One region of the Pantoea rwandensis genome, then DNA from elsewhere that is predicted to be linked to it. Evidence: predicted binding sites of a transcription regulator. Region 1 holds the regulator's gene; each other region holds the start of a gene.
The links. Region 1 encodes LexA, which represses DNA repair genes until DNA is damaged. Its sites were predicted from a motif close to TNCTGTATGTACATACAGNA; they were not measured.
Positions count from the first base shown of each region.

Region 2: a site for LexA is predicted at 1,828-1,847, ahead of uvrB (excinuclease ABC subunit UvrB). Genes of this name have one in related genera too.
Region 3: a site for LexA is predicted at 3,812-3,831, ahead of LH22_RS10445 (DinI-like family protein). Genes of this name have one in related genera too.

Region 1 covers NZ_CP009454.1:162,002-172,396, reverse strand. Annotated here, with positions in the region: gene LH22_RS00770 (ABC transporter permease) at 1-118, opposite strand, end outside; gene LH22_RS00765 (alkaline phosphatase family protein) at 118-927, opposite strand; gene LH22_RS00760 (ABC transporter substrate-binding protein) at 1,052-2,113, opposite strand; gene LH22_RS00755 (UTRA domain-containing protein) at 2,337-3,035, shown strand; gene psiE (phosphate-starvation-inducible protein PsiE) at 3,106-3,516, shown strand; gene ubiC (chorismate lyase) at 3,607-4,125, shown strand; gene ubiA (4-hydroxybenzoate octaprenyltransferase) at 4,150-5,016, shown strand; gene plsB (glycerol-3-phosphate 1-O-acyltransferase PlsB) at 5,080-7,503, opposite strand; gene LH22_RS00730 (diacylglycerol kinase) at 7,631-7,999, shown strand; gene lexA (transcriptional repressor LexA) at 8,105-8,719, shown strand; gene dinF (MATE family efflux transporter DinF) at 8,846-10,168, shown strand; gene LH22_RS00715 (CsbD family protein) at 10,332-10,395, shown strand, end outside.
Region 2 covers NZ_CP009454.1:3,485,425-3,495,819, forward strand. Annotated here, with positions in the region: gene uvrB (excinuclease ABC subunit UvrB) at 1-1,748, opposite strand, end outside; gene LH22_RS15915 (ABC transporter ATP-binding protein) at 2,657-3,373, shown strand; gene bioD (dethiobiotin synthase) at 3,574-4,245, opposite strand; gene bioC (malonyl-ACP O-methyltransferase BioC) at 4,242-4,997, opposite strand; gene bioF (8-amino-7-oxononanoate synthase) at 4,981-6,132, opposite strand; gene bioB (biotin synthase BioB) at 6,132-7,163, opposite strand; gene bioA (adenosylmethionine--8-amino-7-oxononanoate transaminase) at 7,251-8,543, shown strand; gene LH22_RS15945 (kinase inhibitor) at 8,613-9,089, shown strand; gene pgl (6-phosphogluconolactonase) at 9,136-10,131, opposite strand; gene LH22_RS15955 (pyridoxal phosphatase) at 10,281-10,395, shown strand, end outside.
Region 3 covers NZ_CP009454.1:2,281,783-2,292,177, reverse strand. Annotated here, with positions in the region: partial or broken gene fliD (flagellar filament capping protein FliD) at 1-1,426, shown strand, start outside; gene fliS (flagellar export chaperone FliS) at 1,436-1,843, shown strand; gene fliT (flagella biosynthesis regulatory protein FliT) at 1,843-2,196, shown strand; gene yedD (lipoprotein YedD) at 2,267-2,734, opposite strand; gene LH22_RS10455 (DUF6388 family protein) at 2,883-3,206, shown strand; gene iraP (anti-adapter protein IraP) at 3,404-3,697, opposite strand; gene LH22_RS10445 (DinI-like family protein) at 3,867-4,106, shown strand; gene LH22_RS10440 (hypothetical protein) at 4,126-4,392, opposite strand; gene LH22_RS19940 (hypothetical protein) at 4,520-5,203, opposite strand; gene LH22_RS10430 (hypothetical protein) at 5,286-5,615, opposite strand; gene LH22_RS10425 (hypothetical protein) at 5,596-5,985, opposite strand; gene LH22_RS10420 (helix-turn-helix domain-containing protein) at 6,130-6,777, shown strand; gene LH22_RS10415 (hypothetical protein) at 6,835-7,083, opposite strand; gene LH22_RS10410 (diguanylate phosphodiesterase) at 7,331-8,545, shown strand; gene LH22_RS20560 (hypothetical protein) at 8,592-8,774, opposite strand; gene LH22_RS10405 (YnfC family lipoprotein) at 9,004-9,711, opposite strand; gene fliE (flagellar hook-basal body complex protein FliE) at 9,821-10,132, opposite strand; gene fliF (flagellar basal-body MS-ring/collar protein FliF) at 10,368-10,395, shown strand, end outside.

The DNA.
Region 1 (10,395 bases):
CGTTCATGTCGCTCCAGAAGCTGTTAATGGCAATCCACAACAGCGGCGCGAGCTGGAAGGCGACCCAGAAAAAGGCGAACGGCAGCAGTAACAGTGTGGCGAGGGTTTTGCCCTTCATTAACGCGGCCCCGCCAGCAAACCGTGACACACGGGTTTGTCGTGTTCAATGCCGAGCAGCGTGCAGACAATACCGCACAGTTCGATCTGCTGCGGTTCGAGATCGGGCTGACGTGAGAAGCCTGCACCAAACACAAACAGCGGCACTTGCGTCTCTTCCGGTAAAATACCGCCGTGCGAACGGTCATCGTTCATGCCGTGGTCGGCGGTGACGATCACCTGATAGCCCGCGGCGAGCCAGCCGGGCATCCACTGTGACAAATAGCCATCGGCCATTCGTGCGCGGTTGCGGTATTGCGGCGATGACAGGCTGTGTTTATGCCCGGCATCGTCAATATTCATCGGGTGGATCAGTAAAAAGTCCGGATCGTGGTTCAGACGCAGGCTCTCAGCATCTTCAAACAAGTGGGAATCCGGATAACTGTCGTCCCAGTAAAAGTGGCCGTATTGGATCGGCAAATCGGGGGCGACGGTGTGGCGATCACGCGCATTGTTGAACGGGGATTGGTTATACAGCTCACTGACCCAGTGATAGGCGGCAGCGGCCGTGGTTAAACCGGCGGCGCGGGCGTAATGGAAGATGCTACGCTGATTGCTCAGGCGATTGACGCCGTTATGTATAATGCCGCTCTCTACCGGCGGAATACCGGTCAGAATGCACTCGTATAGCGGACGCGATAGCGAAGGCAGCTCGCAGGTGAGCGTGTAGTATTGGCCATTACCCTGCTTGCATTCGGCAAACAGATAGCCCATCGCATGCTGTGCCACCTGATTGCTCAGGCCATCCAGTACCACCAGGATTGTCTTCATTCCCGTTCCTTACATCATTCAAATTGCGGGCACTGTGCATAGCGGCGCAACGTATTGCGTATCGATGCGCAGCGTTGTCGCTGCAGATCGATGCGCGACATCGCGCCGCCAGGGTGTGTGCAAATTACTGCTTCATATTGATAATCACGTTCTCTTGCCACAGGCGCGGCAGCATTTTTGACGTCTTATCCCATGCGGCCTGGTCTTTGATTGGGCGGGCATTTTTGTACTCAGACTGCGGCAGCAGTTTGGCCTGTACGTCAGCTGGCAGGGTCAAATGTTCAGCACGAATTGGACGCGCATAACCTTTCGCCAGGTTGGTCTGACCTTCATCAGACAGGATGTATTCGCGCGTCAGTTTGGCGGCGTTCGGGTGCTTAGCGTATTTGTTGATAATGGTGGTATAGCCTGAAATCACGGAGCCATCAGACGGGATCACCACTTCATAGCGGTTTTTGTCGATCTGATCGCGGTAATTCAGACCGTTGAAGTCCCATACCACGGCAACCTGAATTTCGCCTTTCTCGATGTTGGCAATCACCGGATCGGTCACGCCCAGACGGCCCTCTTTGGCCAGTTCGCCAAAGAAGTTCAACGCTGGCTTCAGGTTCTTCTCATCACCACCCAGTGCGTAGTTCGCGGCCAGAACGCCGTTCGCAGCCTGAGCAGCCACGCCGACATCACCGATAGTGACCACATACTTACCTTTCTTCAGATCGGCCCAGCTGTGTGGCGCATCTTTCACCTGCTGTTTGTCGATCAGGAAGGCGATGGTGCCGGTGTAAGCCAGCATCCAGTTGCCTTCGCTATCTTTTGCCCAGCTCGGAATCTGATCCCAATGCGTCGGTTTGTAGGGTTGTGCCAGACCTTTGGTCACCGCGACCGGACCGAAAGCGGCGCCCACATCACCGATATCGGCGCTGGCGTTCTCTTTCTCTGCATCAAATTTAGCCAGCTCCTGCGCCGATGACATATCGGTATCGCTGTGCTTCAGGCCATATTTGCTGTTGATGTAATTCCATGTGTCTTTCCAGTTCGCCCAGCTGTCTGGCATACCGACGCTGTTGACCTGGCCCTCAGCACGCGCGGCTTTTTCCAGCGCGGCAAGGTCGTTATCGGCGGCGTGCGCGGCGGGCAGCGCAAGCAGTACGGCACTGGCTACTACAGAGGAGATAAACGCTTTCATCTCGATTGCTCCGGGTGTAAGTTGTGGGACGTCTTGGTCTAGTCCAGCAAGAACCGAGCCAATGTAGCCCGATCAGATGAAGGTTTTATGACCATGGTGGTGAAATGTGGTGTGACGCGCAGCTCCACATGCGGATACAGCGCGCGAAAGCGTGGGATATGCCTGTCATATTGTAGTCATCGAACTGTCATAGTGCAGAATTGCCCCAAAATGAGGCTAAAGAATGTCGTCAAAAACGGTGGATGTGATTGCTACGGCGCTGAGTGAACGCATTGAAAACGGTGAATTTGCCAGCGGGCGTTTACCGGCAGAACGCAGTTTGAGTGAATTCTATTCCACCACGCGCATTACCCTGCGTGAGGCGCTGGGCTTGCTGGAAGCGCAGGGCATTATTTACCGTGAATTGCGTCGAGGCTGGTTTCTCGCACCGCCAAGGCTGGTGTATAACCCGGCCCATCACAGCCACTTTCATGCCATGGCGGCCGAACAAGGCCGTATCGCCCTTACTGAAGTGATTGAGGCGCGGGAGGTCCCGGCACAGCTGGTGATTGCGCGACATTTACAGCTATTAGAAGGCGATAGTGTATTTCGCATTCGCCGCCTGCGACGTATCGATGGCCGCGCGGTGTTGTATGTCGAACATTACCTCAACCCGGCCTTTTTTCCTGGCCTGCTGGAAGAAGATCTGACCCGCTCGCTCACCGACCTCTACGATCAGCGTTATGGCATTCGTTACGGCGGCGCACGCTTTACCATTCTTCCTGGTCCGTTACCGGCGCGCGCTGCACCGGCACTTAATGTCGCCAGCGGCACTCCCGGATTACTGATTACACGTATCAACCGCGATCAACATAAACGGGTGATCGACTGTGACTGTGAGTACTGGCGTTATGACGCGCTCTGTGTGGATGTTGATGTGTAGCATATTGTGATTTTGATCACACTACAGCATGATAGCCTCAGAAAGTTTCCGTACTTTGAGGCGCATAAAAATGACAACAAAATCAGCGATGGGGCAGCTTATTGCTTCAGTTTTACAATGGGTTCTGAATATGGGTTTGGTGACGCTGGCTGTCATCCTGGTGGTCTTCCTTGGCAAAGAGACAATCCATTTAGCCAATGTGCTGTTCAGCACCGGTGAGCAGGCGTCGTCCTACCTGCTGATCGAAGGCATTGTGATCTATTTTCTTTATTTTGAATTTATCGCGCTGATCGTGAAGTACTTCCAGTCCGGCTATCACTTTCCGCTGCGTTATTTCATCTATATCGGCATCACCGCAATCATTCGTCTAATAATCGTTGACCACAAAAACCCGTTCGACACGCTTTATTATTCAGCGGCGATTTTAATTCTGGTGGTCACGCTGTGGTTAGCCAATAGCAATCGCTTAAAGCGCGAATAATCCCCCTTCTGTCGGGTGTGGCACAACCAGCAGTGCCACGCCCGATTCTCTGCGTTAAACTAGGGCAACTTTTTCTCCGGAGATGTCCTGATGTCGCATCACGCGCTGCGCCAGTTACTCGCACTGCATTGGCTGCCAGCCACTTCCCCCTTGCTTTCCCCCCCTCTGCTTGACTGGTTGCTGGAGGAAGACTCCATGACGCGTCGTTTCGAGCAGCATTGCCAGCAGGTGACGGTGGAACTGATCCGCGAAAGCTTTATTACCGCTGACGAGATGGCGCCAGAAGCGGAATTCCTGCCCGCCGATGAGCGCTTTTGGTTACGTGAAATTGTGCTGTGTGGCGATGGCGAACCCTGGCTGATTGGGCGAACCGTGGTGCCAGAAAGCACGTTGAACGGCCCGGAGCAGATGCTGCAAAATCTTGGCACCCGTCCGTTGGGGCGCTATCTTTTCGCCTCCTCGACGCTGAGCCGCGATTTTATCGATCCCGGCCAGGTGGATGATCTGTGGGGACGCCGCTCGCGCCTGCGTTTATCAGGCAAACCGCTGCTGCTAACTGAACTGTTTTTACCAGCGTCGCCGTTGTACCGCGCGCTGAATCAAGGATAAAGGATTGTGGAAAAAACCTTAACCATGACCAAATGGCAGGCTTATCGGCGCCTGATGCGCATCGATAAACCGATTGGCACGCTGTTGCTGCTGTGGCCCACAATGTGGGCACTGTGGTTATCAGGCATGGCGGTGCCGCCTTTGTCTGTGCTGGTGGTATTTGTGCTCGGCGTCATTGTGATGCGTGCCGCGGGCTGCGTGATCAATGATTATGCGGACCGTAAGGTGGATGGTCATGTCAAACGGACCGCATCGCGTCCGCTGGCGAGCGGCGTGGTGACGGAGAAAGAGGCCAAAATCCTGTTTGTCGTGCTGGGGTTGCTGGCATTTGCGCTCGTGCTGACCATGAACCGTATGACGATTTTGCTGTCATTTGGTGGCCTGGCACTGGCATGGGTCTATCCGTTTATGAAGCGCTACACCCATTTACCCCAGGTGGTATTGGGAGCGGCATTCGGCTGGGCGATTCCAATGGGTTGGGCGGCAGTTAGTGAGTCCTTACCTCTTGTTTGCTGGCTGGTGTTCTTCGCGAATATCTGCTGGACGGTGGCTTACGACACGCAATACGCGATGGTTGATCGTGATGACGACCTGAAGATTGGCGTGAAATCCACGGCGATTCTGTTCGGTCGTTTCGATAAGTTGATCATCGGCTTATTGCAGTTGGCCACGCTGGGGCTAATGGCGCTGGTGGGATTGATGTTGCATCTGAACGGTGCGTTTTACTGGTCACTGCTGGTGGCGGGCGGCTTCTTTGTGTATCAACAAAAGCTGATTGCTCAACGTGAACGCGATCCTTGCTTCCAGGCCTTTCTGAATAATAACTATGTTGGGCTGGTGCTGTTTATCGGCGTACTTCTCAATACTCAGCCATTTATTGACCTGTTTTAAGTGGTTAATGCCATAAAAAAGGCGACCCGTTGAGGGTCGCCTTTCTGTTTTTGATGCCCGACGTTATTCGTGGGCTACAGCGCTTTCAATAGTCAAACGGACATCACCGGTCACCAGCTCTGCCAGCATCTGCCACATAATGTGGGTGCGTTCCGCATCGGCATCGCCTGAATCACTGATGTAGCCTTCATCACGCAGTGACAGCACCAGCGCGGTAAATACCGCTTTGTCGAAGAACTCTGGCGCATTAATGCCATGCAACACAGACAAACGCTGCGCCAGCGTGCGGCTCTCTTTCTCCAGCGTGCCGCGGTTAATCGTCGGCTTGGCACTCAGAATGGCGAAGGTGATGGCAAAACGCTGCAACGTTTCACGGATACCGGCAGCCAGCAATTGCAGCGAGCGGTGACGCACTGGATTCATGCGTAACTGCCCATCATGCTCGGTAATCAGGCCTTGTCGTGCCATCTCAGCACAGAGGGCATTCAGCACGCCTGGCAGCTCGGCGTTATCCCAGCGCAGGAACAGCTCACTCTTCAGCATCGGGTAAACCAGACTCACCTGACGCAGCAGCTCCGCCTCACTGATCTCACGATGCTGCTGCACAATAGCGGCAATCAGCGATGGCATGACCAGCATGTGGTGGATGTTGTTGCGGTAGTAGGTCATCAGGACGGCCTGCTCGCGCGGCAGAATGATGATATCGCCAATGTTGTCTTGTTCCGTCTCGAACTTGTTCATGCCCATGGCGTGATCAAGCAGCGCTTCAGCACTCATCTCCGGCACAGTCGCTTCCGGCGAATAAGGCACGTTACGCAGCAGCTGGGTATAGCATTCCAGTTGCTCAATCAACTGCTCACGCGTCAGAGAACGCTGACGAGAAGCCAGCAACGCGGTGACGCACAGGTTCATGGCGTTGGCTGCACCGGCTTCGTTAATGCGCACCATCAGACGTGCCGCAATATCATTCACGGTCGGCGTCATCCATGCCGGACGCTGCGGTTCAATCGGATCGATCGCATCACGCCATTCCGGCACGTTTTTGTTCAGATAGTTCATCAACGGCAGGGGTTCGCCGAAGTTAACGTAGCCCTGGCCAAGATTGCGCAGTTTACGTAACCCGCGCACCATCTGCAGGAAACTCTCTTTCTCTTTGGCCGCGCCACGTAACTCTTTGGCGTAAGTACCCACTTCCATGACGTGTTCATAGCCGATGTAGATCGGAACAAACGTAATCGGACGGCTACCGCCGCGCAACATGGCTTGCAACGTCATCGACAGCGTGCCGGTTTTAGGATCCAGCAGTCGGCCCGTGCGTGAGCGCCCGCCTTCAACGAAATACTCGACTGAATATCCGCGGCTGAACAACTCGCCCAGGTATTCACGGAACACCGTGGAATAGAGTTTGTTGCCCTTGAAGGTACGACGGATAAAGAAAGCGCCCAGGCGACGGAAAATCGGACCCGCTGGCCAGAAGTTCAGGTTGATGCCGGCCGCGATGTGTGGCGGCACCAGGCCCTGATGGTAGAGCACGTAAGAGAGCAGTAAATAGTCCATGTGACTGCGATGGCAGGGCACATACACAATTTCGTGGCCATCTTGCGCCAGCTGACGCACACGCTCGCCACCGTTGACGTTGATGCCCTGATAAAGACGGCTCCACAGCCAGCCCATCACGCGGTCTGTGACGCGAATGGCCTCATACGAGAAGTTCGCTGCGACCTCTTCCATCATCTCAACGGCATTCTGCTGGGCTTTCTCGTGCGAGATTTTTTTGCTGCGCGCTTCATCTTCAACCGCTTTTTCAATCGCTTTGGATTGCAGCAGCTTATTGAACAGATCCTGACGTGCGGGCAGACGTGGCCCGACTGCAGCCAGACGCTGACGCGCGAAGTGAATGCGTGCCACGCGTGCCAGCTTCTGGGCAATCGACTTATCGGTGCCGTGCTCTGTCGCCATCTGGCGCAGGGAAACGGTTGGCGAGAAGCGCACAAAGCTGTCACGTCCGTGCCACAAAATGGCGAAGAATTTCTCTACACCATTAAGGATGCGCAGATGCGGCGTATCTTCACCCTGGATTTCACGTCCTGGCGCACGACCAAACATGACCGCAACCGGTAACATCTGGACGTCGAGATTCGGATTACTGCGGTGCAAATCGAGGTAGTCGTGGAATAGCTTCACCGACTCAGGATTGGCAACGAAATAGGGGAATACGCGTGGGCCATCGTGAATAAACACGTGACGCGGCAATAGCGTGCCGTCGATCTCCAGCGGAGCCAGCGGATCGGGCAGATCATGTTTCAGGCACTGCGCCCGGAGAGTGAGCAGGTCAGCCTTTGAATCATAAGGCAAAACATACATCACTGGACGCGTCGGATCGATCCCGTGTTCTGAGACAGGATCGGTCGGAATGACCTTACTCTTTACCAAAAAAGAGAGTGGTAAATTCAATAGTTTGTAATAAAGTTTACGCCAACCTGACATAGACAACTTAAAGCCTCTTGTTAGCAAAGCGCGGCAAGCATACCAGAAAGTGCAACGAAGATCTGTGGCTTACACGACCTCAAACAGCCCACATATTGACGCCAAATCACATCAAGGGTTCCAAAGCATGGCAAATAACGTCACCGGTATTCAAAGAATAGTGAATGCAGCCGGTTATTCCTGGCAGGGCTTGCGCGCCGCCTGGCAACATGAAGCCGCATTTCGTCAGGAAGCCATTGCCGCACTGGTGGCGATTGTGGTGGCCTGCTGGCTGGATGTTGATGCGATTTCCCGTGTGCTGATGATTGGCTCCGTGGTGCTGGTGATCATCGTTGAAATCCTGAATAGCGCCATCGAAGCGGTGGTGGACCGCATTGGGCAAGAGCGCCATCCTTTAGCCGGACGAGCAAAAGATATGGGCTCAGCGGCGGTATTGCTGGCTATCTTACTGGCTCTGTTTGTCTGGATCGCGCTGCTCTGGTCGCATTTGCGATAGGTATTCCAGAATCTTCAAACCGCTGATTTTTCCCTCTGTTTTGGTTTTCATTTCGCCAATACCTGTATATACTCACAGCGACTGTATAAACAACCAGGGGGCGGGATGAAAGCGTTAACCACCAGGCAGCAACAGGTCTATGATCTGATTCGCGACCACATTAACCAGACCGGCATGCCGCCAACGCGTGCGGAAATTGCTGCGCAACTGGGTTTTCGCTCGCCCAATGCTGCGGAAGAACACCTGAAAGCACTGGCGCGTAAAGGCGTCATCGAGATTGTATCCGGCGCATCTCGCGGCATCCGCCTGCTAATGGAAGAAGAAGTCTCCGAAGGGTTACCGCTGATCGGTCGCGTGGCCGCCGGTGAGCCGCTGCTGGCGCAAGAGCACATCGAAGCGCACTATCAGGTTGATGCCAATCTGTTTAAACCTACCGCTGATTTCCTGCTGCGCGTGAGTGGTATGTCGATGAAAGACATCGGGATTATGGATGGCGACTTGCTTGCAGTGCATAAAACTCAGGAAGTCCGTAATGGTCAGGTTGTGGTGGCGCGTATTGATGATGAAGTGACCGTCAAGCGCTGGAAAAAGCAGGGTGCCATTGTGCATTTGCTGCCAGAAAACACCGAATTCCAGCCAATTGTAGTCGATACCCGTGAGCAGGCTCTGACCGTTGAAGGTCTGGCTGTGGGTATCGTACGTAACGGCGAATGGCTTTAATCTCTCGTTGAATTCCCCCGCTGCGGTTGGTCACTGTACTGACCGCAGTCTGATACACTGATTTTCCTCCTCAGGCTGATTGCCGGTTAATGGTCCGATTGGCCAGCGCAACAATGGAACGGGCGAATGCGGCTGTTTTCCTCTTCAGATAAAGCATTGTGGCGGCTGGCGCTGCCGATGATTCTCTCCAATATTACCGTTCCGCTGCTCGGTGTCGTCGATACGGCAGTGATTGGCCATCTCGATAGTCCCATTTACCTCGGTGGCGTGGCGGTAGGTGCAACGGCGACCAGTTTCATCTTTATGTTGCTGCTGTTCCTGCGCATGAGCACCACGGGTTTGACTGCGCAGGCGTTTGGCGCGAACGATAAAACCGCCCTGGCGCGGGCGTTGACGCAACCTCTGTTGATCGCTCTGGTGGCGGGCGTGCTGTTTTTATTACTGCGCGCGCCCTTCAGTTTGGTCGCAGCCTCATTAATGGGCGGCAGCCCGGAAGTGCAGCACCAGGCACAAATTTTTATCAACATTCGCTGGCTTAGCGCACCGGCGACCTTAGCCAATCTGGTGATTTTAGGCTGGTTGCTCGGCGTGCAATATGCGCGAGCGCCGATGGTGCTGCTCATTGTCGGTAACCTGGTGAATATCCTGCTCGATCTCCTGTTTGTGCTGAAGCTTCACTGGGGCGTTGCGGGTGCGGCGGCGGCAACGGCGGTGGCAGAGTACGTCACGCTGGGAGTGGGGTTATGGATGGTGGTACGTGTGCTTAAGTTGCGTGGCATTTCTTTCAATCTGCTAAAACAGAGTTGGCGTGGTGATGCGGCACGCCTGTTCCGGCTCAACCGCGACATCATGCTGCGTTCGCTTATGGTGCAAATCTGTTTCGCGTCACTCACCTTGCTGGGCGCGCGTTTAGGGCCAGATGTTGTTGCGGTGAATGCCGTACTGCTGATGTTCCTGACGTTTACGGCCTATGCGCTGGATGGTTTTGCCTATGCCGTGGAGGCCTGCTCCGGTGAAGCGGTGGGAGCACGAGATCGCAGTCGCTTATTACTGATTTGGCATGCTGCCTGCCGTCAGGCCGGTATCGTTGCCCTGGCGTTCGCCGCCATCTATGCGGTAACCGGCCCTCAAATTGTGGCGTTGCTCACCTCGCTTGAGCCACTGCGAGAGATGGCCGATCGTTATCTTGGCTGGCAGGTGATTCTGCCGCTGATCGGTGTCTGGTGTTATCTGCTGGACGGTATGTTTATCGGCGCCACGCGTGGGCGTGAAATGCGCAACAGCATGGTGATGGCGGCAGTGGGTTATGGGCTTGCCTTACTGACACTCCCGTGGCTCGGTAATCACGGCTTATGGCTGGCGGTGACGGTGTTTCTTGCCTTGCGCGGCTTGACGCTCTGGTGGATGTGGCGACGTCACTGGCGACACGACAGCTGGTTCACTGTTTGAATAAGCGAAGCGTAACCTACAGATTATTCTGTATTTTTTGCGTAATCCTATCTGGCTACTATAATTATCTCAAACGGCGCAATTGAGTAGCGCGTTGTGTGGGTGATTTCCTGATTTATTAGGAGAACATCGCATCTCACTCAGGATGATGTGGAGGATTATGATGAACAAAGACGAAGCGAGCGGTAACTGGAAGCAGTTTAAAGGGAAAATGAAAGAGAAGTGGG
Region 2 (10,395 bases), 1.0 Mb from region 1:
CCATTCTCTTCGTTGTAACGCTGCTGCTTCTCTCGACGACGTTCGGTTTCGCCCATCGCGCGTTCCATCGAAGGGGTGATCTTATCAGCGTACAGAATCGCCTTACCGTTGATGTTACGCGCCGCACGGCCAATAGTCTGGATCAGTGAACGTTCGGAACGCAGGAAGCCCTCTTTATCCGCATCGAGGATCGCCACCAGCGACACTTCCGGCATGTCGAGACCTTCGCGCAGTAAGTTGATGCCCACCAGCACATCGAACTCACCGAGACGCAAATCACGAATGATCTCCATACGTTCAACCGTATCGATATCGGAGTGCAGATAGCGCACCTTCTCGCCGTGCTCCACCAGATATTCGGTAAGATCTTCCGCCATGCGTTTGGTCAGCGTGGTGACCAGCACACGTTCATTGATCGCCACGCGTTTGCGAATTTCTGACAGTAAGTCATCCACCTGAGTGGCGACCGGTCGCACTTCCAGAATCGGATCCAGTAGCCCGGTGGGACGTACCACCTGATCAATCACTTCGTCACCGGATTTTTCCAGCTCATATTTACCCGGCGTGGCCGAGACATAAATGGTTTGCGGTGCCAGCGCTTCAAACTCTTCAAAGCGCATCGGACGGTTATCCAGCGCCGAAGGCAAGCGGAACCCATATTCTACCAGCGTCTCTTTACGTGCGCGGTCGCCACGATACATGCCGCCAATCTGGGGAATGGTAACGTGCGATTCGTCCACCACCAGCAAACCATCGGCGGGCAGATAGTCAAATAAGGTCGGAGGTGGCTCGCCCGGACCGCGACCCGAGAGATAGCGCGAGTAGTTTTCAATGCCGGAGCAGTAGCCGAGTTCGTTCATCATTTCGAGATCGAACTGGGTACGCTGGCTGATGCGCTGCTCTTCCAGCAGTTTGTTGTTCTCCAGCAGCACCTTACGGCGATCCACCAGCTCAACTTTGATCTCTTCCATCGCCTGCAGAATACGCTCGCGCGGCGTCACGTAGTGCGTTTTCGGATAGATAGTGAAACGCGGAATCACGGACTCAATCTGGCCGGTCAGCGGATCGAACAGCGACAAGCGCTCAACTTCTTCGTCAAACAGCTCGACACGCAAGCCGATGTCGTCGGATTCAGCCGGGAAGATGTCGATCACTTCGCCACGCACGCGGAAGGTGCCACGCTGGAACACCTGGTCGTTGCGGGTATATTGCAGCTCCGCCAGACGACGCAGAATGCTGCGCTGGTCGATAATCATGCCACGCGTTAAGTGCAGCATCATTTTCAGATAGAGATCGGGATCACCCAGGCCGTAAATCGCCGAGACCGAGGCCACCACAATCACATCGCGGCGCTCCAGCATCGCTTTGGTGGCCGAGAGACGCATCTGCTCAATGTGTTCGTTCACGGCCGCATCCTTCTCAATAAAAGTGTCGGAACTCGGCACATAGGCTTCAGGCTGGTAGTAATCGTAGTACGAGACGAAAAACTCCACGGCGTTATCCGGGAAGAACTCTTTCATCTCACCGTACAACTGCGCCGCCAGCGTTTTGTTCGGTGCCATCACCATCGTCGGGCGATTGAGATCGGCAATCACGTTGGCGATGGTAAAGGTTTTACCCGATCCAGTTACCCCCAACAGGGTTTGGTGTGCGAGACCATCCTCCAGCCCCTCTTCAAGACGACGAATGGCCTCAGGCTGATCGCCTGAAGGTTTGAATTCAGAGTTGAGTTTGAAGGCTTTACTCATGGTTTTGCGGTTCCTGCAGAAGATGTCAGCGAGCAGGCTGATAATTCTACTCTGCTATGACGAATTTGCCAGAAAAAAATACTGGATATATTTACAGATATCTTGCACGATAACGGGGAAAGCACCTGTTTCGCTTCAGTGCAATTTAAGCGGCAAAAGGCAAAAGCTTGTTGCGCAAGGTTATCCCCAGAGCCGTGACGCTTTTAACATTTGTCAAGAGAGCGTCATTAAATTGCAGTCCGATGACAAGGCAGAAAAATCTCAGGCTTGCTTTTAATTAACCTGCTGATTTTATTGATAATGACTTCAAAGTCCAGTTTCGCAGCATAATGTATGCAGGCCGCGTATTTCCTCGCTTCCACACGGTTTTCAGTCGCTAATGCACAAGGTTATCCACAGGAATAGTGGATAACTGAATCCAGCCCCGAGCCCATCAGCTGTGTATAATTTTCTCCGCTCTTATCCTGGCGTGCGAAATATTTTTTTTTGCGTTTTTTTTCCGCCTGCCTTAAACCGCTTTAACTATCCTTTTCGCAAGTCAAGCACCATTGTTGTCGTAAAAACCGTACCTTGAGACCACTTATTTCTTCAGTGATTGCCTTATCAGTGAACAGATGCACCAGAAACGTTAAGCATTCAGCACCGTCAAAGTGCAGCCAGGTTATTACCCAGTGGAATTATTAAGCATTACTCACCTTTTAAGCCCGCTTTCACCTGATTCTGACGCAGAATGCCTCGTCCCACTAACCTGGCCTGGTAATTGCAGTAGTTTAACCATGGAGTGACGAGTCCATACGGCTTGCCTTGCGAGCTAACAACAGCAGTGTCCACCCTAATCGTGCACGACTGTATGCCAGACGACACAGAGCGGGAGCATTCAGGCAAATAATCTGGAAGGAGTATGTCAGATGCTGAGTTTACGTTCGGTGAATCAGTTCTACGGTCACAACCATATCCTGTGGGATGTGGATCTCGATCTGCCGCCCGGTACCTGTACGGGTGTGCTGGGCAGTCCTGGCATGGGCAAAACCACGCTGGTGAACTGCATTATGGGTCGCTTGCCCATTAACAGTGGCTCGATGATCTGGCAGGAAGATGGCTCGCCACCCGAGAATTTGTTGCTGCAGCCCGCTGAACAGCGTGCGCGCATGGGGATCGGTTATGTGCCGCAAGGTCGCCATATCTTTTCGCAGATGAGCGTGGAAGATAATTTAATGATCGCCCTGATGGCCGCCCAGGACGATCGCAGCCGCGCCATTCCTGAAATGGTATTTGATCTGTTCCCGGCACTCTATTCCTTGCGTCATCAGCGCAGTGGCGAATTGCCGATGGATCAACAGCAGCAGCTGGCACTGGCGCGTGCATTAGTGCTGCAACCTAAGCTACTGATTCTGGACGAGCCGACCGAAGGGATGTCTCCGTGGCTGGAAGAGGAGATGGGCAACCTGATCCGCCGTCTTAATCGCGATTACGGCCTGACCATTTTGCTGCTGGAGCAGCATGTCTCCTTCATCCGCCGCGTGGCAGACTATTTCCTGCTGCTTCACCGTGGTCGCAATGTGGCGCAGGGTAAGGTCGCTTTGCTGGATGATGTGACGGTGAATAAGTGGCTGACAGCGACCTGATGACCTGGTCGCCATCAATCAACTGCACCCCAAATGCTGGTTCATAATCTGACATTGAAGGTGCGGGTCTATGGCGGCCCTACGGACGAAATGACGTCAGGTGCGCATTGTTGCGCACCTGAGATAGGTTCGCCATTCATAACGATCCTACGGGCGATATAAACCAGAGTGCGCATGGAAGCGCATCTTAAACAGGTTCATTATTGCGGCAACGTCAAATACTGACCGCACTCGGCCTGTTGTGCTTCACTGTCCAGGTAGGGAATTTCACCGAGAAACGGTGCATCAATACGTTGACGCAGGGTGGCCATATACTCAGCATGTCGCTTACCCGGCGGCTGAATATCATTGGCAATCCAACCGGCTAACCGCAACCCACGCGCCTTCACCGCTTCCCCTGTCAGCATCGCATGGTTAATACAACCCAGCTTTACACCCACCACCAGAATCACCGGCAGCTGTTCTGCTTCGACCCAGTCGGCATAGGTCTGCGTCTCGGATAACGGCGTAAACCAGCCACCCGCGCCCTCTACCAATACCCATTCGGCCTGCTGCTCGAGCGCACGCAATCCGGCGGATAAGGCAGAAAAAGCGATCGGCCTGCCCTCTTCCGCGCTGACAATATGCGGTGACGTCGGCTCGACAAATGCCACTGGATTAACCTGCTCATAGCTGAGCGTCAGGCTGCTGTAGCGCTGCAACGCCAGCGCATCGCTGTTGCGCACGCCTTCAGGGGTGATCTCACAGCCCGATGCCACAGGCTTGTATCCTGCGGTACGTAATCCCGCTGCGCTTGCCGCCTGCAACAGTGCGCCACTGGCGACCGTTTTCCCCACTTCGGTATCCGTTCCGGTAATAAACCAGCGTGTCATTTATGCAAAACTCCATACATCAGGTGATAACTAAGGCGATAACCCTGCGCATCCTGCGGCCAGTACTGCTCCAGTTGCGCGAGCTGCGAGCGCGTGAGCGGCTGCGCGCCACGTCCGTCGTGCAGATGCGTGGCACCAATGCCTTTCAGAGAACGCATGGCACTCAGCGCGCTGGGGAAATGCAGCGTGATAATCTGCGGCTGGCACTGTGCCGGTAAGCCAGTGAGAGCGGCAGAGAACTGTGCTGCACTGAGAAATCGGTTGGCGTGCTGACGGCCATCTAACCTAGCCCAGGCTTCATGCACTTCATGCAGGGAGCCATCAAGCAAGGTCGAGAACAGCACGCTCCCCCCTGGCCGCGTGACGCGCAGGAACTGATGCAGCGCCAGACGCAGATCGCTACTCCACTGCACCGCCAGATTGCTCCATACACCATCAACGCACGCATCCGGCAGCGGCAGGTTATCGATATCGCCTTGCAGATAGTGCTGCGCCGAGCGCTGCTCTCGTGCGGCATCCAGCATCACGCTGGAGAGATCCAGCGCCGTCAGTTCGCGCCCACGATCGCGCCAGTAGCGGCTGTACCAGCCGGTACCACAACCCGCATCCAGCAGATGCGGCCCGAAACCCGCAGGCGCCAGTGCCAGGAGCGCATCGCCGCTCAGGCGTTGCAGTTCGGCATGCTGCTCATAATGCTGTGCCGCACGGCCAAATGCTTTGGCAACGGCTTGCTTGTTAACCTGCAGCGTCATACAGCGCCTCCAGCAGACGATCAATATCGTCATGATGATGAGCAGCCGTGAGCGTAATACGCAGCCGTGCCGTGCCCGGTGGTACGGTCGGTGGACGAATAGCACTGACCCAGTATCCGGCTTGCGCCAGCCGTTGTGATAACGCCAGCGCCGCGCTATTTTCACCGACGATCAACGGCTGAATCGCACTGTTCGATGGCATCAGCTGCCAGGGCAAATCAGCGGCACCGGCGCGGAACCGCGCAATGTGGCTGTTTAGCCGCTCACGCAACGCATCGCCCTGCTGAATTTGCTGCAATGCCGCCAGCAGCGCACAACACTGCGCCGGTGGCATCGCGGTGGAATAGATGAGATGGCGTGAAAATTGCTCGACATAATCCGCCGTGGCATCATCACACAGCAGCGCGGCACCACTGACGCCGAAGCCTTTGCCAAAGGTGACAATCAGCAGTTCCGGCTTCACGCCTTGCTGCCAGCAACTGCCGCGCCCCTGCTCACCACATACGCCAATGCCGTGCGCATCATCCACCAGCAGCCAGCCGTTGGCGCGCCGCGTCTGTTCCGCAAGGGCGGCGAGCTGTGCGCTGTCACCATCCATGCTGAATACGCCTTCCGTCACCACCAGCGTGCCGCCTTCTGGCGGGGTAGCCAGCAGCTTCGCCAGGCTCTCTGGCTGATTATGCGCAAAGCGGCGTAACGTCGCCGGGCTGTGGCTGGCCGCATCCAGTAACGAAGCATGCGCCAGCTTATCGGCAAGGATACGATCCTGCTTTTCCGCCAGCAGGTGGATCACCGCCTGGTTGGCGGCAAAGCCAGAGATAAACAGCAGCGCACGCTTGTAGCCCAGCCAGTCAGCCAGCTGCTCTTCCAGTTGTGCATGATGACGGCTATAGCCGGTGACATGTCCCGATGCGCCAGCCCCCGCACCCGCTTCTGCTGCGCCCTGTTGCCAGGCCGCAATCACCGCTGGATGCTGGCTCAGCCCGAGATAATCATTGCTGGAAAAATGGCGGTAGGTAAGCCCCTCCAGCGTTATCTCACGCACGCTGTTGTGTTCAACCCGGCGCCGCAGTCGCCAGCCATCGGCTTCACGTCGCGCCGTCAGCGCCTGTTCGATGCGTGATGACCAGACCATCACACCGCCGCGTTGTAGAACTGCTCGGTATCGGCGTGCACCAACTGCTCGCTGAGCTGATACTGCTGTTCGTTATCACCGGCAGTCGTGGCGGTATGTTCTGGATTAAGACCCAGCTTGCGGAACAGGATCAGATCTTTGTCCTCTTCCGGGTTTGGCGTGGTCAGCAGTTTGCAGCCATAGAAAATCGAGTTGGCACCCGCCATAAAGCACATCGCCTGAGTCTGCTCGCTCATCTGTTCACGTCCTGCGGACAGGCGGACATGCGACGATGGCATCATGATGCGCGCCACGGCGATGGTGCGGATAAAGTCGAACGGCTCAACGTCATCGTTATCGGCCAGCGGCGTGCCTTTCACTTTCACCAGCATGTTGATCGGCACGCTTTCTGGCGGTGTTGGCAGGTTCGCCAGCTGCACCAGCAAGCCAGCGCGGTCTTTCACGGTTTCACCCAGCCCGACGATGCCGCCAGAACAGACTTTGATGCCTGCGCCGCGCACTTTATCCAGCGTATCCAGGCGTTCCTGATAGCTGCGCGTGGTGATGATGCTGCCGTAGAATTCCGGCGAGGTATCAAGGTTGTGGTTGTAGAAATCGAGTCCCGCTTTGGCAAGGCGTGCCGCTTGCGTATTTTCCAGCGTGCCCAGCGTCATACAGGTTTCCATGCCCATCGCTTTAACGCCCTGCACCATCTGCTCCAGATACGGCATGTCGCGTTCGTGCGGGTTTTTCCACGCAGCGCCCATGCAAAAACGGCTGGATCCTGCCGCTTTCGCTTTACGCGCCGATTCCAGCACCGCTTCCACTTCCATCAGCCGCTCGGACTCCAGCCCGGTTTTGTAGCGCGCACTCTGCGGGCAGTATTTACAGTCTTCCGGGCAGGCACCGGTTTTGATCGACAGCAAGGTGCTGACCTGCACCTGGCGCGGGTCAAAATGTTGACGGTGAACTTGCTGCGCTTCGAACATCAGCTCAAGGAAAGGTTTATCGAACAGTGCCTGGGCTTGTGTCAGTGTCCAGCGGTTTGCCATTGCTTACTCCAAAAAAAGGGGTTCATCCCGACGATTAACGTGGTTATACTCGTAAACTAAATCTTTTCAAAATGGTTTACAAGATCGATGTTCACCCAAGACGACCTCCACTTTGATCGCCAGCATATCTGGCATCCTTACACGTCAATGCGCGATCCCCTGCCCTGTTATCCGGTGGTCGCGGCGCACGGTTGCCAGCTTCAGTTGGCCGATGGACGCGAACTGGTCGACGGCATGTCGTCGTGGTGGGCAGCGATTCACGGCTATAACCATCCTCGTCTCAATAAGGCGCTGACGCAGCAAATGGCGCAGATGTCACACGTGATGTTTGGTGGTATTACCCATCCGGCAGCCGTTGAACTGAGCCGCCAGCTGGTTGCCATGACACCGGAAGCGCTGGAGTGTGTGTTCCTCGCCGATTCGGGGTCGATTGCCGTCGAAGTGTCGATGAAAATGGCGTTGCAGTACTGGCTGGGGCGCGGTGAAACGCGACAAAAATTCCTGACGTTAAAACGTGGCTATCACGGCGATACCTTTGCCGCAATGTCGGTGTGCGATCCGGAAAATTCGATGCACAGCCTGTGGCGCGGCTATCTGCCAGAACATCTGTTTGCTGCCGCACCGCAGTGCGGTTTTGATGATGCATGGAACGAAGCGGACTTCGCCGATTTCGCCCGGTTAGCCGAGACGCACCATCGCGAGATTGCCGCCGTGATCCTTGAACCCATTGTGCAGGGAGCGGGCGGCATGCGTTTCTATCACCCGCGCTACCTGCAACAGGTACGTGAGCTGTGCGACCGTTACGGCATCCTGCTGATTGCCGATGAGATCGCCACCGGCTTTGGCCGCAGCGGCAAGCTGTTTGCCTGCGAACACGCCGGGATTACGCCAGACATTCTCTGCCTCGGTAAAGCACTCACCGGCGGTACCATGACGCTTTCCGCCACGCTGACCACGCGTGAAGTCGCCGACACCATCAGCCGCAGTGCGGCAGGCTGCTTTATGCATGGCCCGACCTTTATGGGTAATCCGCTGGCCTGTGCGGTGGCCATTGAAAGCCTGACGATGATCAACGAGGGGCTCTGGCCCGCGCAGGTGGCGGCGATTGAACAGCAATTGCGTCGTGAGTTGTTGCCGTTGCGTGAGCATCATGCGGTGGTGGATGCACGCGTGCTGGGCGCGATTGGTGTGATTGAAACGCGTTCACCGGTCAATATGGCGGCACTGCAGCAATTCTTTGTCGAGCGTGGCGTATGGATTAGGCCGTTCGGCAAGCTGATCTATCTGATGCCACCTTATCTGATTTCTGCCACAGAGCTGGCGCAGTTAACCCAGGCGGTGCGCGCGGCATTGGACGTTGAGGCGCATTTCCTGCCTTAAGCTAACTGGAAGTGCCGCGTGTTTTCCACCATGATGGAGGACACACTGCACAACGGAAAAGGAGAAGTCATGCGCGTAGTTAGCCAGGATTTTAACGATGGCGATAAGATGCCAGAGCGACACGTATTCAACGGCATGGGTTATCAAGGCGATAACCTATCACCGCATCTGGCGTGGGATAATGTGCCCGCGGGGACCAAAAGTTTTGTGGTGACTTGTTACGATCCTGATGCACCGACCGGTTCTGGCTGGTGGCACTGGGTCGTGGCGAATATTCCGGCGGACGTTACCGAGTTGCCGCAAGGCTCTGGTTCAGGCGTGGTCGAACTGCCTCAAGGTGCACTTCAAACCCGTACCGATTTCGGACAAACCGGCTACGGCGGCGCAGCACCACCGCAGGGCGAATCTCATCGCTACATCTTTACCGTGCACGCGATGGGCACCGATAAGATTGATGTCGACGCCGGCGCGAGCGGCGCTATGGTAGGCTTTAATGTGCATTTCCATGCACTGGCGAGTGCATCAATCACGGTGATGTATTCTTAACATGCAAACGGCGCCAAAAGGCGCCGTTTCTCAACCTGGATTCAGATCAATCCAAGGTGTGAATCACCACCCACATCGGGCCTTGACCCACCGCATAACGCGCCAGCGGCTGCAACAGACCGCGATCGGCAATCTTGTAGACTTCGATATGGTGCGACTTCTGCCCTGCCGCCACCAGATACTGACCGCTGTTATCGATATTGAAGCCGCGCGGCTGAGTTTCGGTCGGCTGATAACCTTCAATCGCCAGCACTGAGCCATCTTCGCTGATGCTAAATGCGGTAATGGTGCTGCTGGTGCGATCGCAGGCATAGAGGAAACGGCCGTCTGGCGTGATATGGATATCGGCCGCCCAGCGCGTATCGCTGAAATCTTTCGGCATCATATTCAGACTCTGCACGCGCTCAACCTGACCGTGCACGTTGTTCAATGCCCACACATCTACGGTGCTGTCGAGTTCATTGACCACATAGCCATAATCGCCATTCGGATGGAAAGCCATATGACGCGGGCCTGCACCTTCAACCGTGGTGACCTGCGCTTGTTCGCGCGGTGTCAGAGTGCCATCCGCATTGAGCTGGAACAGGCAGATACGATCCTGCTTCAGTGCCGGTACAAACAGCGTTTGGTTGCCGAGATCGATATTGGCTGAGTGGCAGCCATCCATGCCGCCAATCACCTGGCTTGGGGCTTGCGGTAAACCGTCGCTGTCGATCGGGCTGATGCTGACGCACGCGTCGTTGTAGGAGCCGCAGAACAGATAGTTACCCTGGCGATCGGTCGAAATATGCGTTGGGCTGCCCGGCAACGGCGCTTCACCCGCCAGACTCAGGGAACCATCGGCCGCAATGCGGTACGCTAACACGCGAAAATTCGGACGAACGCCGACATAGAGGAAATCTTTCTTCGGGCTCACCACCATCGGCTGCACCTGACCGGCCACGTCCGTGACCTGCAATAACGTCAGTGCGCCATCTTCCTGCAACTGCCATGCGTGGATCTGCTGGCTCTCTGGACTGGCGGTATACACGACTTGTTTCATGCGTTTTTCCTTATTCGCTGCCTGATGAAAGGGATAACTGTAGCGCGTTTCATTTTGCCGCGCTGAATTCATTTGTGCCCTGTTTTTTGTCTCAGGGCCGCTGCCGGGTGTAGACTTAACGCTTTGCTAACTCCCGGACGGAAAGTGTAATGAGCTACCGCGTAATCGCCCTTGACCTTGACGGCACCCTGCTGACCCCCACAAAAACCATTTTGCCTGAATCGATCGAAGCTTTAGCCCGCGCACAACAGGCGGGTGTCAAAG
Region 3 (10,395 bases), 2.1 Mb from region 1:
TGGCTAGTATCACTACCCTCGGTGTCGGTTCAGGCCTCGACTTGAGTAGTATCCTGGATAGCTTATCCACTGCGGAAAAAGCCTCCTTAACACCGATCTCCAATCAGCAGAGCGCTTATACCGCAAAGCTGAGTGCCTACGGTACGCTCTCCAGTGCGTTGACGACTTTCCAGACCGCCAACACCGCGCTGAACAGTGCAGACCTGTTCTCTGCCACCACCGCCACCAGTAGCAGCAGCGCCTTTAGCGCGACAACGTCTGGCACTGTGGTGGCCGGTAAATATAATGTGGCTGTCACGCAGCTGGCACAGGCGCAGACCCTGACCTCTGCGGTGCAAACCAGCAACACCAACGCATTGGGCGACAGCTCTGCCACCAGCCGCACCCTGACCATCAAGCTCGCTGATGGCTCCAGCAAAGATATCTCGCTGACCACCGACCAGACGTCATTGACTGGCATGCGTGACGCCATCAACGGTGCCAGCGCCGGCGTCAGCGCAAGTATTATCAAAGTGGCAGACGGCTCTTACCGCTTGTCGCTGACCTCTTCCAAAACGGGTGAGGCCAATGCCGTTTCATCGATTAGCGTGACGGGCGATGACACCCTGAACAATATCGTCGGTTTTGATTCGACCAAGACCGATGCCGATAACCCGATGGACGTGAGCGTGGCGGCGCAGGATGCCAAACTGACGGTGAACAACGTTGAGATCACCAACAGCAGCAACACCATCAGTGATGCGCTGGAAGGGATCACGCTCAACCTGAATGACACAACCACCGGTAACCAGACGCTGACTGTCGCGCAAGATACCTCTAAAGCGACCACCGCGATCTCAAACTTTGTCACTGCTTACAACACCCTGCTGGATCAGTTCAATAGCCTGACCAAATACACAGCAGTCGACGTTGGTTCCGATACTCAGGACTCCAGCAACGGCGCTCTGGTGGTGATAGCACCCTGCGCAGCATCCAGACGCAGATCAAAAGCATGTTGACCAACTCGTCGAGCTCTTCAACCTATAAAACGCTGGCACAGATTGGCATTACTTCTGATCCGACGACGGGTGAATTGACGCTGGATTCCGACAAGCTCAAAACCGAGTTGACGAAGGATCCGGATGGCATCAAACAGATGATTGTGGGTGACGGCAAAACCACCGGCATCACCACCACCTTGGCCACTAACCTCACCAGCTGGCTCTCTTCCACTGGCAGCATTCAGTCAGCAAAAGACGGTGTCAGTAAGACGCTGAACAATCTGACCGAGCAGTACAACGACATGAACACGCGTATCAACAATATGATCGCGCGTTACAAAGCGCAGTTTACCCAGCTCGACGTCACCATGAGCTCGCTGAACAGCACCAGTTCTTACCTGACGCAGCAGTTCGATACGTCAAGCAGCTCTAGCTCGAAATCGTAAGGAGTGAACATGTACAGCGCAAATGGCACTCAGGCCTATGCAAAAATTGGTGTGGAAAGCTCCGTAATGAGCGCCAACCAACAGCAACTGATCACGCTGCTGTTTGACGGCGCGATCAGTGCACTGATCCGTGCTCGCCTGTTTATGCAGGATGGCAATATTCAGGGAAAAGGTAATTCGATTTCCAAAGCGATTAACATCATCGAAAGCGGACTGAAGCAGGGTCTGGATGAGCAGTCAGGCGATGACCTCACCGACAATCTGTTAGGTCTTTATGCCTATATGGTTCGCCGTTTGATTCAGGCGAATCTGCGTAATGATGTTGAAGCTCTCGAAGAAGTAGAAGGCCTTCTGCGTAACATCGCGGATGCCTGGAAAGAAGTCGCACAACCTCAACACCTTCAGGACGCCGTTTAATGAATAACGCACCGCAACTGATAAACGTTTACCAACAGCTACTCGATCTCAGCCATGGAATGCTGCGCCTTGCCGCAGACGGCGAATGGGATGACCTGATTATTAAGGAAGTGGATTACGTCAGTGCGGTGCAAACGTTGGCCCGCTCGACTGAGGCCTCGCCACCGTCCAACTCTATGCAAGAACAACTGCGCCCGGTACTGCGCCATATCCTGGACAATGAGAGTGAAGTCAGACGTCTACTACAGGCGCGCATGGACGAACTGTCGCAGTTGATTGGTCAATCCACGATGCAAAAGTCGGTGATGAGTGCTTACGGCAAGCAAGGTAATGTGTATCTGCCGCAGAATTAATGCGCGGCGGGCTGAATGAGAAACGGGTGAGCTGATGCTCACCCGTTTTTTTTATGCTTTGCTTACGGCATCACTTCTGCGCAGGGACCGACACCGGCTCCATAATCTGCGGCTGAATATCCTGTATCACCGCCTCTTTTGGACGCTTCGCCACCTGCTCCAGCGCCTGCTGGCACTCAACGGTGGGTTGATCGACCTTACGCATGCGCAAGCCGTCATAACGCAGTTCACCGTTCTCCAGCGTTATCGGCATGACGCGCACCTGCCGCGTCACGTTGACCCACTCATCGCTCAGGCGGGTTAACTTGCCCGGTTTAGCTATCACGCGCTGCCACTGGCGGCAGTCCAGCGTGTCGCCTTCTGCACCAATGATCAGACTGCCCATCGCCTGGCCACTGATCAACTTGCTCTGCGGTCCGACAGTTTGCCAGTTACCTTGCAATTCCACTGGTGCCGGGGTTTTTACCGCTTCATCGTAATTGCTGATCTGCGCACATCCGCTCAAGCCCAGCGCGGCCAATACCATCCACTTTTTCATTCCTGGTCCCTACACTCGCCTCAATGGCGGCTACGTTATAATTTTTCGCGTAAGTTACGCAAGGAATCTCGGTGAAAAGCCAGCTGAGCCTGACAATACGGCTCGCGCACGTTACACTAGCGCGCAAGTCGATAAGCAGGAAATTCGCATGAAAACCCCAGAAGAGTATTACGCCCAGGCACGCACGATGTTTTTTGCCGCACACGCCGATTTTCAAGCCGCGCTGGATGAACTGACCGAGAGCGACGCGCGCGCGGCCAACCTGTCACTGCGCCAACTGCGCGAGTGGCACGCTGAGCGCATTTATGCGGCATTCTTACGCCAGAAAAAGCTGGATGGCATGCTGTTTTCCATTCAACTGGCAGAGCCTGATAAAGCGGTTGCGGCTGAAGCCATTGAAACTTACCTGAAATCACATGCGGAAGCGCTCGGCATGACGTGGGAAGAGTTTTGCATCAAGAACGAACTTTAAGCGCAGCGGCCCTAAAAATATATCTCAAGCACACCTCCAACCACACAAATCGGCAAGGAAAAAGTTGTACAAGTCAGAAGAAGTTGTATAACTTCTATCTGACGGCTTCGGTCGTAGATTGTCCTTGAACGAAGGTGCTATTGCGCCGCCTCTGGAGGAGTTGCTGGATTTCCCCTCCAGAGGTAGTATTTTTTACCCTATCCTTCTCGCTCGACTCCCTTCACTTCGACATAACGCGCAACGGCTAGCAGGCGGTTAATGTGCGTCAATAGCAGATCCACGTCTGACTGTAGAAACAACTCGCCAGAACGCGATGCGGTAACGATGGCGTCCTGCACGGTTTCCGTGATGGTCAGCGAATTATCCTCTTTAGCCTGAATCAATAATGCCGCCAGCAGCAGTGATTGTGCCTCCACCTGTGCCACCAGTTCTTTTGCATCCGTATCCATCTTTGCCATTTTCAGCAGAATATCGATCACCAGTTGCCGCATATTACCCCCTCATGAATCCATTTCCCTGTGTAACGCTGTTGAGTATCAACGCAAATGTGGTGCTGCGCTTGCCAGAAACAAAAAATTTTCGCGGCGCAACGGTTCATCACTTGCCACTGTTTTTATTTACAGTAATATGGCGCACCCGCTTGATGAATGGAATGCCCTGATGTTTGTGGAGTTGATTTACGATAAACGCAACGTTGCCGGTCTGCCGGGCGCGCGTGAGATGATTTTGCAGGAGCTTGAGAAACGCGTGCAACGCGTCTTCCCAGAGATTGAGGTGCGCGTTAAGCCGATGGAACGCAACGCTATCGATACCGATTTAAGTAAGAACGATAAAGCAACCGTAGCGCGTATTGTTGAAGAGATGTTTGATGAAGCCGAGATGTGGCTGGTGGCCGATTAAGCCACCAGCGTGGGGGAACTTAGCCTTCTTGCTCGCTGTGATTGATGGCGATCTCTAAATCCTGAATCGCCAGCTCAATATCATCTAACAGCTGTCCCTGCTTGTTGAGCAGCGTGTCAAAACGTCCTGCGTACTCTTTATCTTTGTACTCGCCTGCATCAAATGCCAACCAGTGGCTGGATAGCGTCTCAGTATTGGTCTGCGCATAGTGACGCATCTCTTTTAACTGGGAGGTGACATCACGCAGGTAGTCAGTTTTGGTTTTGATTGCCTCTGTATCACTCATGCTATCTTCCTTTTCGCTAATTAAACCCGTTTAAATAACGTCTGAATGATTAAAGTTAGTAGAAAATAGCGAGACCGCATTAAGAATAATCGGAAGATGAAAAGGCGACCCGAAGGCCGCCACAGAATTAAAGATACTTGCGCGCGAGGGCAATCAGCTCATCCTTCGCGGCCGTACCTAACTTCTCAACCCCACTTTCGACAAAGTTGAATGCCTGAGTGAAGTCCTTCACGCTAGCGCTGATATCCTGACTGACCGCATCCGTAATGATTCCTGCTACAGGCTGCTCAGCCAGATTGCCGACGGTAGAAGCCGATGAAGGCCCGGCGCTGGCAGAACCGTTTGCTAGCGGATCCGGCGTGGCCAACTGCTGAGTGAGATCCGTTGCATCCGCTACGGCCGCTGCAGGTTGTGCCTCGCTGCCAGCATTCACTGCTGGCGTTGAGGTGTCTGGGACAGCTGCACTGTCTTCAGCGGGAAGTGTGGCGTCAGCTGCTGGAAAACTATTCACCGCGGGCGTAGAAGCATCCGACGCTGGCACGCTACTCACGGCTGCTGTTGAGACGTCCTGTGCTGGTTCACTATCCACGTTTGTCGTTGAAGCATCCGTTGCAGGCACGCTGCTTAACACTGGTGCTATGGCGTCCTGCCCTGGCGCGTTACTCACGGCTGAAGTTGAGCCATCTGCCGCTGATGCACTGCTCTCCGCCTTCCCCGCCACCTCATTAGCAAAACTCTCTAACGGTGACAGCGTGCTGGCATCCGGTGTTGCAGTTGTTGCACTATTTTCGATTACAGTTTGGTCGCTCATAATTTTCTCCTTCTTGCTTAATAAAGACCGCAATCGGCCGAAGCCAACTGCAATCCGCTCGGTAATACTCATCATGGCCTCCTTAATGCGTCGATTCGGGCGGCGCGTCCTCCCCCACCACCTGCTTCACTTTGTCCGCCGTTTTGTTCGCGGTGCGATTCGGCAAGCCATCGAGTTTTTTCTGCAACGTCACTAACTGGCTGGTCAGTTCGGCCACCCGCGCTTCCCTCCGGTCCGAAATCGCACGGTACTGCTGGCGAATGTCTTCCACCCGGCGATTGGCGCTGTTATTCACGAACACGAACATAATCGTCATCGCCACACACAGCAGCGACAGCATCAGCAGCAGGCCGCCTAGCAGTAGCTGACGCCGGTGGCCTCGCACTGAAAACTCACTGTTTATCTGCACCATCGCGACTCTCCTCTAAGGTGGTGATCAGTTGATTGATCTGACTGCGGAATTTATCGCTATGATCAGATTCCGTGGTGGCTAACAGAATGCCCAACGCGTTCTTTATCAGCCGTAGATCGGTCTCCAGCGAAGAGATGCGCCGCAGGTTTTTGTCGTGGCGAATACGCAGGTCATCATTCTCCTGGCGCATCAGCGCATGGCTCTCTTTGAGAAGCATCACCTGCTCTTTGTAGCTGGTGATGATCTCGCCGCCGGCGCGATTGCTGGTGACGATGGCCGCGATGCCTGCCATTAAGGGTTTCCAGAACACAGCTGCCGCACCGCCACCGAGAAGCAGCGCACCGACGCTGGTCACCAAACTACTTTCCATGCCTCACCTCTCTTAACTGGCAAGGGATCCGCCTGAGGAACATGTTGGCCGCCCTTGCCAGCTATGCGGCCAACATCAGAATTTAAGTTTACTTTAATTAATGAATTTAAGTATACTTAAGTAAAACACAGAGGAGTTGTCAAGATGATGAAAAAAGAATCTGTGGGTGAGCGCATCCGCAGCCGTCGTAAAAACCTGAAGCTGACACAGCAAGGGGTGGCAAGCGGCATTGGCGTGTCACACGTTGCTGTTTCACAATGGGAAAAGGACGAGACCCTTCCGCGTGGCGAGAATCTGTTAAGGCTGGCAGAACTGCTGCAATGTACTGCCGCATGGATTATTGATGGTGAGGGCGAGGTGTTTACCACCCCGTCTAAAGTCAGTGACGTCAGCGCCCTGCCGTTGATCACTCTGACACAAGCGGCAGCATGGATGCAGGAGCAGCGCTTATTGATTCAGCAGCAGGCAACCCGCTTTCTCTATAGCGATAGCAAACTGAGTGAATCGGCGTTGGCGATCACTCTGGATGATGCCGCGATGCAACCTGACTACCGACCCGGCGATACGCTGATTTTCGACCCAGCGGTTGCGCCGCAACCGGGTGATGTGGTGTTGGCGCACATCAATAGCGAGGTTCTGGTACGTATTTATCGCCTGATGACTGAACAGCACGACGAACAAATTTTCTCGTTACGACCGTTGAATGAGGATTTTCCTGTGCAGACATCGTCTGAGAAAAAGATTGAATTAATCGGAACTATGATGGAAATGCGCCGCTATCGCGTCAGGTAACAGAATGCAAAAAACCCGCCTATGAGCGGGTCAAAACAATCAAAACTACGGCAATTATTACAAAACGTCGGTCAGATGATCGACGACAACCCTCCCGTGCACATCCTTCTGCGTAATGCGATAATTAACGCAATATGAGCGGCGATTGCAGAGCTTGTCGAACAGCGTCACGCTGCCTTTTTGCTTGCCGTCTACGCTAACAATATGCCATTCAGTGACATCTTCCTGACCGCGGTTGTTGAGTCTTAATACGCTCTGTTCAACTAAACGGTCGCTATCATCAATCTTTAAATAGTCGCGTAACATTATGCTCACCTCTGGTTAACGAGGGCCAAGATACGCTTTTTATTTATCCATTCAATCGAAATTATTTATCGTAGATACTCCCCCAGTGCAATTAATTAACAATTCGATTTGACGCCCTTTCGCTAGCCGTTTCGGTTAGCTCATTAATTGGAAAATAGTTTACGGTTCGAGTCTATATTGGTGGACAGCCCCCGCCCCAGGCCTGCTACTGTAGGCCCCACAATAATAAGCTGTCCGGACAATCGCTATGCTGACCACCATTATTTATCGCAGTCACCTCCATGACCACGTACCTATCAAAACCCTTGAGGACATGGTGACAAAAGCGAATAACAAAAACAGTTCGCACGATGTCACAGGCATTCTGCTTTTTGATGGACTGCACTTCTTCCAGTTACTTGAAGGGCCCCGTGATGCTGTGCAGGGTATTTATGATCGCATTTGCCAGGACGCCCGCCACCACAATCTGGTGGAGTTAATGCATGACTTTGCTCCCGCTCGCCGCTTCGGCAAAGTGGGGATGGAGCTGTTTGATTTACGCGAGCATGATAAATCCATGGTGCTACAAGCCGTGTTAGACAAAGGTACCTCGCGCTATCAGCTGACCTACGATGATCGCGCATTGCAATTCCTGCGCACCTTTGTAATCGCTCGTGATAAAGAAAACTACTTTGAAATCCCCGCAGCCAGCACCTGGGAATTCATTGCGGATGAGCCCTCTCGTACCCTTCAGGATGAAGTCATTGACTCACTGAAAGAGTGCCACTTTGCCTTTCAGCCGATTATCGATCCGTTTGCACGCCGCGTGGCGTCATATGAGGCGTTAATCCGCACCCCGAATGGCGGTTCACCTGGCGAGTACTTTTCTGCCTTTGGTGGCGAGGCTGTTTATCAAGCGGATATTCAGTCTAAAAAGCTGGCGTTCGAACTGGCGAAAAAGTTAGGTATTGGCGAACACAGTATCTCCATTAACCTGCTGCCAATGTCTTTGGTCACGGTTCCTGATGCGGTGGAGTTTCTGCTGACGCAGATTGAAGCCAATGGTTTGGTACCCGAGCAGGTGATTGTTGAAGTCACTGAAAATGAGATCATCTCGCGCACCGATGAGTTTGCGGCACAGGTGCGTAAACTGAAATCGGCGGGTATCAGTCTGGCATTGGATGATTTCGGCGCGGGCTTTGCTGGCCTGTCACTATTATCCAAATTCCAGCCGGACAAAATTAAGATTGATCGTGAGTTGATCAGCGATGTGCACAAAAGCGGTCCTAAACAGGCCATTTTGCATGCCATCATTAAGTGCTGTAACTCGCTGGAAATTGCGGTCATCGCCGAAGGCGTGGAGAAAGCGGAAGAGTGGATGTGGCTGGAAGCCGCGGGCATTAGCCAGTTCCAGGGATATTTGTTCGCCCGTCCGCAGTTAAACGGCTTCCCGGCCATCGCCTGGCCGGAAATTAAGTCCTGAGCCCCAGAAATGACAAAAACCGCCCATCAGCCGGCGGTTTTTTAATTTAAAGCGGGAAATAACCCGGTGGTAATAATCGATCGCTGATGACCTGGTAATTCATTAACTTAAAAGAGCTTAACGTGATGGGCACGGCAACGCAGGGACGATACCAGCCAAACTGCTTTATATATCGCCAGACTTCTGGTGGATTATCTTTATCTCTAACCCAGTAATAACCTTCTTTCATTCTTACACGCTTCTTGTCGCTGCAGCCCTTACTCAACACTCCTCAACGCCTCGCGTGATGCGCATGTTGCACACCGAGTTCCCTGCTCTGAAGAATGCTTTCCTGACTGGCACACTCTATCATACCGAAGGCGTATTTGATCAGTAAGTTATTGTTTTATTTAGCGCTTCGCTTATCGACGCCGATATTAACGGCGTAAAAAAAGCCGCATTTGCGGCTTACTCAGGCATCAATAATAGGTGACATCTATGGTGCCGTACTGCCTATCCGTCACTTGCCCTGCGGCGTCGGTGGTTACGGTGTCGCAACGGAAAGGGACATCATTCTTATATTGGCACTGGGTGGTGACCGTCTTGCTCTGCTCGTTTCTTTGCACCGTCGTGACCACGTCGGATATCTTTTTCGCGTCCGTATCATGTTTGGCACTGGCGCGTGAAACTTCCTCATCGCCCTTCTTAATACTTAACAGCGTCATATCACCGACGTTATTGTAGGTCAGATGGAATTTAACATCAGAGGCGGGAGAGGAGATTTGATCGACCCAACCCTGTTCGTTATAGCCAATATCCACCGTCATGGTGGGCGTGACTTTTTTTAATAGCGCGCACTGCTTATTCAGCGTGACGACCACATCCTGGCCGTTCTCAGTGCCAGTCAGTTTATCACCTTCCCGCGTCACTTCGGTGATCTCTCCGGCTTTATCGATCGATTTCACATGGGAAATACAGCCTTGCCCATCGAACGCGATATCGACATCAAAGATTGGCGTGTCATCGGCGCTAAACAGGCGCTGATGAGTGCTTTTGACTTTGCCGGGAATGGCTTCGAACTGATAGAGGTAAGCGTAATTTTTCATCTGCGGTGCAAAGTCCGCATTTTTATTATCACAGCCGGATAGCAAGATCGTTGCCATCAGCAGCAGCAGGGTGGGCTTCACGTGAGAATCCTCTTCTCGATATACGCTGTGTGTCAGGCCAGCATCATGCCGCTGTTACTGAAAAAGATAAATGCTTTCCCGCCTGACACCGCAACAATCTGTGCCGCTACTACACCTGCATATTCATGATATCGGTGTACGCCGAGACCAGTTTGTTACGCACCTGAATCCCCATTTGCATGGAAATGGAGGATTTCTGCAGATCGACCATCACATCGTTTAACTGGATGCCCGGTTTGCCCATTTCAAAATCCTGCGCCTGGGTGCGAGCCGCGGTTTGCGTGTCGCTGATCTTATCCAGTGCGGCTTTCATGGTGGCACCAAAATCTACCTGATTGGTTGACTCGGCCTGCTTGCCGCTGGCCTGTAACGACGTTAACTGCAGCTGCTGCAACACACCATCAATTGCCTGAATCGACATTGCCTGTACCTCATTAAAGAAGGGTTTAAATTTTCACGCTGCAAAAGTTAACACACTGTCAATAGGACAAAGGCGCTAAATAAACGTAAAAAACCCAGCTTATCCAGCCATCGAAGTGACCCGATTCATCAATAATGCCAGCCATAAGATTGGAATTTCATTTAAGACGTTGCTTCAGGGAGTCTGTTTTGTCACCACAACTTACCCGGTCAATTATGTCAGGCAGGAATCGGTCATGAATGCGAGTGCAGCCGCCACACAAG